DNA from 3 places in the Roseibium sp. AS2 genome. Region 1 is predicted to be linked to each of the others. Evidence: riboswitches for the same ligand, from Rfam matches in the RefSeq annotation. Region 1 holds a riboswitch; each other region holds the start of a gene.
What was found. A riboswitch is a leader RNA that binds a small molecule or an ion and turns the genes downstream of it on or off. The one in region 1 is predicted to bind cobalamin.

Region 1 (3,869 bases):
GCTCTTCTCGAAACCGTCCAGCACGTTGACCCCGCCCGCAGCCTCGATGAGCGCTGTCGGCATGGCATAGCGTCCGGCAGTGAACGGCTTGTCCTCACCGCTGTCATAGACGAAGACGCGCACCGGCTCCGCATGCTGCAGCGGGGCCGTGATCCGGTCCAGTTCGAGCTTGTAGGCGGCGACCAGATCATGGGCTGTATCCTCGACGCCGAAAATCTTCCCCAGATTGAGCAGATCCGCATACATGTCATCCATGGAGACTTTGGGTTTGCCGCCGACATGGATGCAGGATTCGGTGAGTTCGTAGACCTTGATGCCGAACGGTGCCAGCGTTTCCGGTGTCACCTCGCCGCCGACCTTCATGCCGTAGTTCCAGCCTGCGAAATAGAAATCCGCGTCCGCCCCGATGAGCACTTCCTTGCTCGGATACCGCGCCGACAACTCCGGCAGTTCGGCGATGCCCGACCGCATTTCCTCATTCAGGGTTTTCCAGCCCGAGATGCCGGTATAGCCGACCATGCGGTCGCGCAGGCCGAGAACGAGCATCATCTCGGTCAGATTGACGTCGTTTGAAACCGCGGCACGGGGCGGCGTGTCGAACGAGACCTCCCGATCGCAGCTTCTGACGGTTGTTTCAGCGTATGCAGACCCGGTAAAAAGGACGGCAGTCAGGCACAAAAGCAGTCGTTTCATGTGTTTTCTCCAAAGTTCAAAGATGAAATGTCAGATGGGCCCGGCCACCTGGATCGCAGTCCCTGCGATGGACCTTCACCGCATAGGCCTTTTCGATATGCTCTGATGTCAGGACCTCGTCCGGCCTGCCGTGGGCGACCTGAATGCCCCGGTGCAGGAGCAAGATCCGGTCGCAGACCTGCGCTGCCAGATTGAGGTCATGCAGGCTGGTGACGACTGTTATGTCAAGACCGGCAAGCAGGGCCACGATTTCGAGCTGATGACGGATGTCGAGGTGATTTGTCGGCTCATCCAGAATGAGCAGTTGCGGCTCCTGTGCGAGAGCCCGTGCAACCATCACCCTTTGCCGCTCACCGCCGGACAGGGTCCCCATGGACCGCCCCGCCAGATCGGCAAGGCCCATGCGCTCCAGAGCCCCCTCGACTATGTCGGCGTCCCGCCGCCCGCCGCGGGAAAATCCGGCGCCGTGCGGTCTGCGGCCAAGGGCCACAATTTCGCGTACCGACAGGGCGAAGTCGGTGGGCTGTTCCTGCAAAACGGCAGCAACCTTGCGCGCGGCCTCACGCGCCGACAAGGACCAGATATCGTGTCCGTCCAGACAGACGGTCCCCTCCACCGGCCTGTGAAACCGGTACAGCAGGCGCAACAGGGTCGATTTTCCCGCCCCGTTGGCGCCGGCGATCCCCAGGACTTCGCCCCTTTCGAGCTCGAAACTGACCCGGTTGAGGAGCGGATCGCCCCGACCCGGTTGCCAGCTGACACCGCGCACAGACAAATGACAGCCGCTCATGACGGGTCCGCCATCTCGGTTTCCGTCGCGATCATCGCCGCGGGAATGCGGGCAAGCGCGGTCCGGCGCAGTTTGCCGGGCCGGTCCCCGGACGTGCACCAGCCATCATCCAGGAAACGGTATTGTTCGGCGAAGGCCACGAGGTCGTCGATATCCGTCTGGGGATCGATGTCCCCGAACAGGTAGGTCGCCTTCTCGTTTGCCCGATAGGCCACCGTGCAGGGCCTTGAGCATCCGGCCATGCAGGCGATCCCGGACACTTCGAAGCCGTCCGCGACCAGAGGCGCCGCCCCCTTCAGTGCTTCCTGAAGTTTCGCGATGAGGTCATGACCGGGACGGCAATCGCCGCCCTTGTGACGGCATGATGTGCACACGAAGATCCTGTGTTTGTCGGTGGTCATCAGTCTGTGCCCCTGCCGGTTCTTCCATGACGGCCCGGCACCGGGATATCCGGCACCGCGCACCTGCGCGCCTCCGGCACACGGGTGTCCGTGGCAGAGATTCGTAATGTTATTACATTACAACTGTCATAATGCGCAAGGCCGTTGGCACCGCCGTTCGGGCACATTGCCCTGGCCGCGCGATTGCCAAGACGGCTAGCAGCCGTCGCGATTAGGGATCGGATTGAAGGATATGTCGTGTGTGTCCGGTACATGTCGCCCTCCGCGAAGATGCGGGGCGGCAGGAAACCGAATGTCAATCTGTGTCAGCGCGGGCTGATAGGCCATGTCACTCGCTCCTCCGGGACACCCCGCCCGGGTTGAAGTTGAAGATGAAATGGCAGGTCTCCTGACTTGCGGGTCGACGCTTTCCTGGTCCTTCCCGGGTCTCCCCAGTGGCGTTTCCAGGTTCGCTCACCGCTCACAGTTGCGGGGGCAGTCACGGTTTTGGTGCCTGATGGCTACGCCGCACCGTGTTCCCTTTTAATCCCGATCCGGGGACGCCGGATTCGGAAACCATGTCGATCTTTGTGGCGAATTGCCCCGTGCCTGTCAATGCGCGAGGATTGCGTTCAGGCATGTCGCCGTCGTACCGTCCGCCTGGTCCTCTTGGCAACACTGTCCTCTTGCCTTCCCGGGTCAAAACTCCTACCTGCGGAGCCATGACAAAAAACTCACTTTCCCCGCGCGCCGAAGCGCGCCCCGCCACCCTCAAGACCCACGGCATCGAGCGCCAGGACGACTACGCCTGGCTGCGCGCCGACAACTGGCAGGAGGTCATGCGCGACGGCCGCGCAGCTTTGGCCGATGACATCGAAGCCTACCTCGATGCCGAGAACGCCTATCAGGATGCGCGGATGGCGCACACGAAGGATCTGCAGGAACAGCTCTTTGCGGAGATGCGCGGCCGCATCAAGGAAGACGACAGTTCGGTGCCCTCACCGGACGGCGCCTATGCCTACGGCCTGAAATACGAGACCGGCGGCCAGCAACCGATCTTCTTCCGCACGCCCCGCGACGGCGGCAAGGAAACGCTCCTGCTGCACGGCGACAGGGAAGCCGAGGGCAAGGCCTATTTCAAGCTGGGTGGCGCCGGCCAGTCGCCCGATCACAAGCTGCTCGCCTGGGCCTATGACGACAAGGGTTCGGAATTCTATACGCTACAGGTCCGCGACATCGACACCGGCAAGGACCTGAGCGACCGCATCGAGGACACCGGCGGCGGCGGCGTCTTTTCCGCCGACAGCCGATATGTTTTCTACATCCGCCTTGATGACAATCACCGGCCGTCGAAACTGTTCCGTCACGAGATCGGCACCGACCCGTCCACGGATCAGCTGGTCTTCGAGGAACAGGACGCCGGGTTCTTCATGGGGGTCGGCAAGACCCAGTCCGGCGACACCATCGTCATCGACATTCACGACCATGAAACGTCCGAGGTCTGGACGATCCCCGCGAACGACCCGACTGCCGAGCCGGTGCAAATCGCCCCGCGCGAGACCGGCATCGAGTATTCCATCGACGATCACGGCGACACCTTCTACATCCTCACCAACGCGGACGATGCGGAAGACTTCAAGATCGTCACCGCGCCGAAGGCCAGTCCCGGACGCGACAACTGGACCGACCTCGTGCCGCACAAGCCTGGCTGCCTGGTCCTGTCCCACTGTGTCTACAAGACCTTCATGACCCGCCTGGAGCGCGAGGACGGCCTGCCCCGGATCGTGATCCGCCGGCTGGCCGACAATATCGAACACGAGATCGCCTTCGACGAGGAAGCCTATTCCCTCGGCATGGGGGGCGGCTACGAGTTCGACACCTCGACCATCCGGTTTTCCTATTCCTCGATGACGACGCCGTCTCGGACCTACGACTACAACGTCGACACCCGCGAACGGGTCTTGAAAAAGGAACAGGAAGTGCCGTCCGGCCACAAGGTCTCGGAC
Region 2 (3,869 bases), on a different contig from region 1:
CCGCCTTGCCCGTGATCCGCACAGACCCCTTGATCCTGAGCACACCCTTCAGCGCCATCGCCTCGAACACCTTCGCTTCGGCTTCCTTAAGGCTGCCGAAGGCCCCGACCTCAAGCACATGGCTTTCGAAATCGTCATGATGATGATGGTCATGGTGATGGTCGTCGTGGTCGTGGTGATCATGGTCATCATGGTCATGGGCATCGTCGTGGTGATGATGCTCGTGCCGGGCCGCCATGTCGTCCTCTGCGGCCGAGCCCCGGCCAAGCAGAACCTCAATGGGCAAGGTGCCCTTTTCGGACGAGACGATGTGGACCGCCGGGCGGACATCGGCCTTGATACGGTCCTGGACCTTTTGCAGGGCATCGGCGGAAACCAGATCGGCCTTGTTCAGAACAACCAGATCCGCACAGCGGAGCTGATCTTCAAACAGCTCCTCGACCGGGCTGTCATGATCGAGCGCCTCGTCGGCAGCGCGCTGGGCGGCAAGCGCTTCCTCGTCGAGCGCGATCCGGCCCTCGGCCAGCGCAGCCGCGTCCAGGACCGTGACCACGCCGTCCACGGTCACTCTCTGCTTGACGCTCGGCCAGGAAAAGGCGCGCACCAGCGGTTGCGGCAGCGCCAGGCCGGACGTCTCGATGACGATGTGCTCCGGTGGCGTGTCGCGGGCCAGCAGCATTTCCATGGTCGGCAGGAAATCCTCGGCGACCGTGCAGCAGATGCAGCCATTGGTCAGTTCGACCACTTCCTCGGCGGCACAATCGGGATCCGCACATCCGTTCATCAACGAACCGTCGAAGCCCATGTCGCCGAACTCATTGACGATCAGCGCAATCCGCTTGCCGTTGGCGTTGGTGAGCAGGTTGCGGATCAGCGTGGTTTTTCCGGCACCGAGAAACCCGGTGACGATCGTTGCCGGGATTTTCTGCCCCGGCTGCGAGGACGCATTTGTCATAATCTGATTTCCGCTTGTGAACTGGGTTTCAGAAGGAACGGCAGACCGGCGGCCACGAAGACGACCTTGCCGCAAGCCTGCGCCATATCCTGATTGAGCCGGCCTTGCGCATCTCGGAACGTCCTGGACAGGCGATTCTCCGGCACGATGCCCATGCCGACCTCGTTGGAAACAAAGATGCAGGAACCTGGAAGTGCAGACAGTGCATGGCAAAGACCGTTGGTCTCGGCGGCGATGTCCTTGTCGGCGAACAGGAGATTGGAGAGCCACAGGGTCAGGCAGTCGACGAGTACCACCCGGCCCGGGCTGCATTCGCGCCGGAGTGCCGCGCACAGGTCCAGCGGCTCCTCGACTGTTTGCCAGGAACCGTCGCGGCGGTTCCGGTGAAGTGCGATGCGCTCACTCATCTCACCGTCGTGCGCTGCGCCGGTGGCAAGATAAACCTTCTGAAGACCGCTGTCTTCGGCGAGCTTTTCCGCGAACCGGCTCTTGCCGGACCGGGCGCCGCCAGTCACGAGGATGGCCCTGGGGCCGCTGTTATCCGTCAATTCCGTTTCCCGGCCGTCCGCCCGACAGCGTTAGAGGTTGCGTGTTCGACGGCCGGTCTCCTGGCTTGCGGCTCAACGCGCGCTGCACCCCTTCCCGGCCCGCAGACCAGTGGTTTTCGTGCAGCCGCTCACCGCTCACAGTTGCGGGGGCAGCTCCGGCTCAGGGCATGTCATGCCCGCACCGGATTCCCGTTTCATCCGGACAACGCGCCAGACCACCACGTTCTGAAGAACACGGAAGCTCAGGCCCTGTCCGGAACCGTCGGAATCTTCCTAAACGGATCTGGGGCCGGGCACAAGCGTCACGAAAACATTCGCGTCTGCCATTTCGTGACCAGCCGCGCCTCCAGATGCCGCCTTTTCCCGTTTCATGTGACCGGCAGACACATCCCGCTCCGCTTTGCCCGAAGGGTCGAACCAACCGGTTTTGCACCCTGGTCCGCGCACCTAGGCGCCTGAAAAATATTCGGTTTTCCACACTCGCAATAAAAAAATGACGGCTTGATGAAAAAAACCTGATCTGGGGCTTGGCAAACGGATCACGCCTTTGATATACGCTTCTCCATCGACGGAGCGGCAAATCGCAGGCCCCGTACGTGGTGATCCCCAGTAGCTCAGTTGGTAGAGCAAGCGACTGTTAATCGCTGGGTCGCTGGTTCGAGTCCGGCCTGGGGAGCCATCACCACCCACCTTAATAACCGCAAAAATCTGCCTAGCGCCACAGCAGCGCTTGAATTCCGCGTAAGAAATCCGCCAAAACTGCTACACAAAGCGGGCGGATTCGGGACAGGCACGATCGCCGAAACCACATAACAGGGACGGTGTCTGGTACCTCAGAAAACGGGTCCAGAAGGCGTATGCACACTTCGAAAAAAGAGATCGGCTCTCGACAGGCATTCTCGTTGCGCACGACCCCGGAGCGTTGCGCGCAAAAGAGGCCATCCTGGAACTGAGTTCAGGACTGGAAGCTTCAGGAGCAAGGCCGGGCCGACGACGCGAAAGAACGATTCGACGCTGCCCAGAAACGTGCCCGGGCTCTCCAGCTGCCTTATCTCACCAATGCGGAGATCGCCGCCGGGCCCATCGATGAAATCATGAAACGTATTGACCTCCTGGTTTCACGGCGCGGCGCCGACGATAGTCAGGAAGTGTCCTCTGTCATGGGCGGCGAGGACCGGTCAGCGCTCCGACTGTCCACGCTGATGACCGAGTATGAAGGAGTCCACAAAGCGTCTCTGATCAAGAAAAAGAAGTCGGACAACCAGATGCGGAAATGGCGGAATCCAAGAAAGCGCGCCATTCAGTATTTCATCGAGTTGATCGGGGACAAATCGCTTGAGCAGGTGACCCGGACGGATGCCAACAGATACCGGGACTGGTGAGAAGATCATGTTCTGAAAAACGATCTGAACCTGGCGACAGCGAACAAGAGCATCGGCTTTCTCGCCAAGATGCTGAAGGATATCGATCTGAAGTACCAGTTGAAACTGGAACCTATCTTCGCGGATCTCAGGTTTGCTGGAGCCAGGGATAGCAAACGGCCGACTTTCACCGCGGACCATGTCCAGAACGAGATACTGGCTCCAAGGGGAGTTCGATGACTTGAACGCGGAAGCAAGGGCGATCGTGTGGATCCGCGCCGAGTTCGGTACCAGACCATCCGAAATCGTCAATATCAGTGGCAGGAAGGTTTTCCTGAATACGGAGATCCCGTTCATAAGGGTTCTCGAGGATGACTGCGAATTGACGACTCACGATTCCGAACGAGACCTGCCGCTGACCGGCGCACCGCCGGACCGCGGCAATCAGAGAATAGGGCCGGCCAGCAGACCGATTTCCCAGTACCGCCACGTCCAGCGTGTCAGGGCCGAAAGCCCAAGTCCCAATTCTTCGGCAACCTGGGCGATCATGCGCCCACTGGTTTCTGTCAGCCGAACTGCTTCCTGCTTGAACACGTCGGTGAGTGTCCATCTCTCACGTTTGCCCATAGAGTCCTCCTGTCGCCTCCAGCGCGATTAGAAAGGCCCTCCCCTTTTTTCCGGGCAAGTCCATACGCCCAAAGTTCAAGCGTTGTCTCGACCGATACACCCGTCATCCATTTCCTCCGAATCATGGAAACTCATAGATTCATGATGTCCTGCATAAATGTAACTTTAATGCCAAGCGCGATCGTTAAAGCCTGATCATCCCGGCATCCACATTGACGCATTGGCCGGTCATCCAACCCGCATCGTCGGATACGAGGAATGCCACGACCTTGGCGATGTCGGCCGGCTGGCCCTTGCCGGGCATCGCCTGAAGCATCTCGACAAAACCGAAGCTCTCTGCATGAGGGCTCACCTTCACACCGTCGGATTCCGTTAGCC
Region 3 (3,869 bases), on a different contig from region 1:
ACGTCAGGCGCAGGCGGCGGAATGAACCGCATTCTTGTCTGCCGGACCTGCCAACAGGAGACCGAAGCGGTCGCCGAAGGCGCACTTGCGGCGTTGAGGAACGCCCTGCTGGACGCCGCGCTCATTGGTGCCTTCGATGTCGGGACGGTGGACTGCATGGGTGCGTGCGAGCAGCCGGTCTCGCTGGCGTTTCAGGGGGAGGGCCGCGCGACCCTGGTGTTCGCGGGCCTGTCCTTTCCCCAAGACATCGACGACATCGTCGCGACCGGCCGCGCCTGGCTTGCCGCCGAAAACGGCTGGATCGAGGATGCCCGGCCCTGCGGACGCCTGCGCCTGTGTCTCAGGGCAAGGATACCGGCACTTGGCGCCGGTTAGGGCACACGCACCTTCAAGGACGCCTTGAGCGGCTTGTCGCCGACGGCGAGCATCTTGTGATCGTTGGTGTTCAGTGTCACCTCAACCACCACTTCGCCTTCAGGCAGCGCCGGCAGATGCAGCCAGGGACCATAGTGCCGGGCGACCTTCTCGCCGTTGACATAGACATGGGCGTGGCCCTCTCCGGGAACATGCTCCTGGCTGGCGTGTTCGGGCGCGAAGGTGAAGTTTTCCGTCATGATGTGGAGATTGAAGCCGCTCGCCGGATCCGGCGTGACGGCTATTTTCACGGACGGAGCACCGGGCCCCGCCGGCACGGACACAAGCTCGTCGTGGGTGTGGCCGGAAATGTCGTGCCCGGAATGGCCATCAGGCCGGTGTGCGGCGGGCGCATGGGCCTGGTGCGCGGTCGGGTCGCCATGATCGTGTCCGTCGAACGTGACGCCGTAGCCGGCGGCGGTGACAAAGCCGATGCCGCCCCCGAAAATCAGACCGATGACGAAGAGTGCAAGAGACCGTTCCATTCGAATTCCAGTTGTTCAGCCGAAAAGACAACGGGCGGAACGTGACGTCCCGCCCGACCGGTATTCAGTCGCATTTGCGGTCAGGCCGGCTGCGCCGCTTCTGCCCGTACGCCTTCGCGCTGCCAGAAATAGCCGGTGAAACAGCCGAGCAGCAGCCAGGCCGCCATGCCGACGCCAAGGGCACGGCTGGCGAACAGGGCACCGATCTCGGTCGGCACCGGTCCTGTGAACGCCTCCGGCTCGGGTGCGCCGATGACATGGGGAACCAGCAGCAGGACCGCCGCCGTGCCCCAGGCCAGCCAGTTGCGGCCGAAGGCGATCAGCCACAGACCGGCTCCGGCCGTGGCGACCGTGGTCCACCACCAGATCTGGCGCGCGCCGACATCGGCCGCCGCCACCCCCGGCACTTCCGGGGCAAGCGTGAAGCCCGGCGCGAAATGGAACGTCACGAAGCCGGCAAGACCCCAGATCAGTCCCGTCCGCGCCGTGATGCTTGCACCGCGCATTTCCGCGATTGCCATGCCGGCGATGAGGATGAAGGCATATCCGGTATAGGTCAGCATGGTGAAGACGATGCTCAGGCCATCTCGGACCGCATCGAAACCGCCGACGTCCTGATGGGCGCTGACCGCCGCGGCGCCGAAATGCACCAGTTCCCCGGTTTCATAAAGTTCCGCGTGAAGCAGGACCGGCTGCACGAAATAAAGCTGAAGCAGGGCCGCAATCAGACCTGCCGCAGCGCCAGCGAACAGGCCGCTGACGAGAATTCGCGTGAGCATTTTAGTGGCACGGAAATCCGGTGGCATGGCGGACATCATGTGCCGCATCATGCAGGGCACCGGCCTGTACATGGCCCGTGATCGAGATGATCGCCACGCCCAGCACCACGGCGAAGGCAAGCGGTACGATCCTGGCGATAGACAGGTTTGATTTGTATGTCTGTGTCGTCATTTTATTGTCCTCGTTGCCGTCACACCCGACGGCCGGGTTGGAGTCGATGCTTGGCAGGTCTCCTGGCTCGCGGGTCGTTGCGCTTGACCGGGCCTTCCCTGCAGGTGCCTGCAAGTGGCATGTCCGGCCGGCGCTCTCCGCATACAGTCGCGGGGGCGGCTTCGGCATCCGGAGCCCTGATTGGGTCCACCGTGTCCGAATTCCCTGTTCGTTTCCCGGCACTTTGTGCCGAACGGAAAACCAAGCCCGGGCATAATGGCCTATTTATTTTTTCCGCGAAAGCACAAATCCGACATTTCGGTGTTTTGCTCTAGCGGTCCGGCAGGTCCGGAAACGATTGGCTGTCGCGATAGGCGTGCGCCATTCGGGATTTCTCAACTTTAGGACTTTTCTCCGGAGCGGGCTGCGGGCATGATCCGCGCCATGTCGACGCAAGTAACCGCCCCCGCCCTCACCGCCGACGACCACCTCATTCTGGTCGACGGTTCCACCTTCATTTTCCGCGCCTACCACGCGCTGCCGCCGCTGACGCGCAAGCCGGACGGCCTGCCGGTCGGCGCGGTTTCCGGCTTCTGCAACATGCTGTGGAAGCTGCTGCAGGAGGGTCTGACCCCGGAAAAGGGCGACGAGCCGACCCATTTCGCCGTGATCTTCGATCATTCGGCGCAGACGTTCCGAAACGAGATCTATCCGGAATACAAGGCCCACAGGCCCGATCCGCCGGAGGACCTGGTGCCGCAGTTCGGACTGATCCGCGAAGCGACCCGGGCCTTTTCCGTCCATTGCATCGAGCAGGCGGGCTTCGAGGCCGACGACCTGATCGCGACCTATGCGCGCGACGCTGCGGCGCAGGGCGCACGCGTCACCATCGTCTCCGGCGACAAGGACCTGATGCAGCTGATCGGCCCGAAGGTCGGCATGATCGACACCATGAAGAACAAGATCTTCGGCGAGGCGGAGGTGTTCGAGAAATTCGGCGTCGGCCCGGACAAGGTCATCGAGGTGCAGTCGCTGGCCGGCGACAGCGTCGACAACGTGCCGGGCGTGCCCGGGATCGGTCTGAAAACCGCGGCACTCCTGATCAACGAGTTCGGCGATCTGGAGGCCCTGCTTGAGCAGGCCGGCACCATCAAGCAGACCAAGCGGCGCGAGAACCTGATTGAATTCGCCGACCAGGCCCGGATTTCGCGGCAGCTTGTCACCCTGAAGCAGGACGTGCCGGTGGAACTGCCCGCCGCGGCGCTCTCGGTGCGGGACCTCGACGGTCCCAAGGCGGTCGGTTTTCTCAAGACCATGGGGTTCAGCACCCTGACCAAGCGGGTGGCCGAAGCCACCGGCGCCGATGCCGCAAGCGTCGAGCCGGCTGTCTTCGAGGTTCCCGGCTGGGACGTGCCGGACCACAAGGGCCGGATCCTGGAGCACGCGGACAGCGGCGCGGGTCCGAATGCCGCAGCGGACACAGCCCCCGGCAAGGACGGCCTGATGGTGCCGCGGAGCGTGGCCGACGCCCGTGCCGAGACCATCCGGGCGATCCCGGTCGATTCCAGCGCCTATGAAACCGTCACCAGTGCCGAGCGGCTGAAGGAATGGTGCGCGGCGGCGTTCGAGACGGGCTATGTCGCCTTCGACACGGAAACGACCTCGCTGGACGCCATGCAGGCGGATCTGGTCGGCCTGTCGCTGTCGACGGAGCCCGGCAAGGCCTGTTACGTGCCGCTGGGCCATGTCGACGGCGAGGGCGACCTTCTGGGCGGTGGCGGCCTCGTTGCGGGCCAGATCCCGTTGAGCGACGCGCTGGAGATCCTGAAACCAATGCTGGAGGACCGGTCGGTCCTCAAGATCGCGCAGAACCTCAAATACGACTGGCTGGTGATGACCCGCTACGGCGTCGACATCACGCCCTACGACGACACCATGCTGCTGTCCTATACGCTCGACGCCGGCAAGGGCGGCAACGGCATGGACGAGCTTTCGGAGCGCTGGCTCGACCACAAGCCGATCCCGTTCAAGGAGATCTGC

Region 2: another riboswitch for cobalamin. It lies ahead of cobU (bifunctional adenosylcobinamide kinase/adenosylcobinamide-phosphate guanylyltransferase); the one in region 1 lies ahead of WNZ15_RS07320 (DUF1636 domain-containing protein).
Region 3: another riboswitch for cobalamin. It lies ahead of WNZ15_RS12345 (CbtB domain-containing protein); the one in region 1 lies ahead of WNZ15_RS07320 (DUF1636 domain-containing protein).

Annotation. Positions count from the first base shown of each region.
Region 1 is NZ_JBBMQN010000002.1:503,142-507,010, reverse strand. It holds gene WNZ15_RS07330 (ABC transporter substrate-binding protein) at 1-693, opposite strand, end outside; gene WNZ15_RS07325 (ABC transporter ATP-binding protein) at 710-1,483, opposite strand; gene WNZ15_RS07320 (DUF1636 domain-containing protein) at 1,480-1,884, opposite strand; cobalamin riboswitch at 2,245-2,459, opposite strand; gene WNZ15_RS07315 (S9 family peptidase) at 2,586-3,869, shown strand, end outside.
Region 2 is NZ_JBBMQN010000007.1:201,213-205,081, forward strand. It holds gene cobW (cobalamin biosynthesis protein CobW) at 1-955, opposite strand, end outside; gene cobU (bifunctional adenosylcobinamide kinase/adenosylcobinamide-phosphate guanylyltransferase) at 952-1,503, opposite strand; cobalamin riboswitch at 1,536-1,738, opposite strand; tRNA gene WNZ15_RS20430 (tRNA-Asn) at 2,107-2,182, shown strand; gene WNZ15_RS20435 (hypothetical protein) at 2,682-3,221, opposite strand; partial or broken gene WNZ15_RS20440 (transposase) at 3,321-3,491, opposite strand; gene WNZ15_RS20445 (SDR family NAD(P)-dependent oxidoreductase) at 3,676-3,869, opposite strand, start outside.
Region 3 is NZ_JBBMQN010000004.1:83,242-87,110, forward strand. It holds gene WNZ15_RS12325 (acyltransferase family protein) at 1-25, shown strand, start outside; gene WNZ15_RS12330 (DUF1636 family protein) at 22-375, shown strand; gene WNZ15_RS12335 (hypothetical protein) at 372-899, opposite strand; gene WNZ15_RS12340 (CbtA family protein) at 980-1,678, opposite strand; gene WNZ15_RS12345 (CbtB domain-containing protein) at 1,680-1,850, opposite strand; cobalamin riboswitch at 1,885-2,110, opposite strand; gene polA (DNA polymerase I) at 2,262-3,869, shown strand, end outside.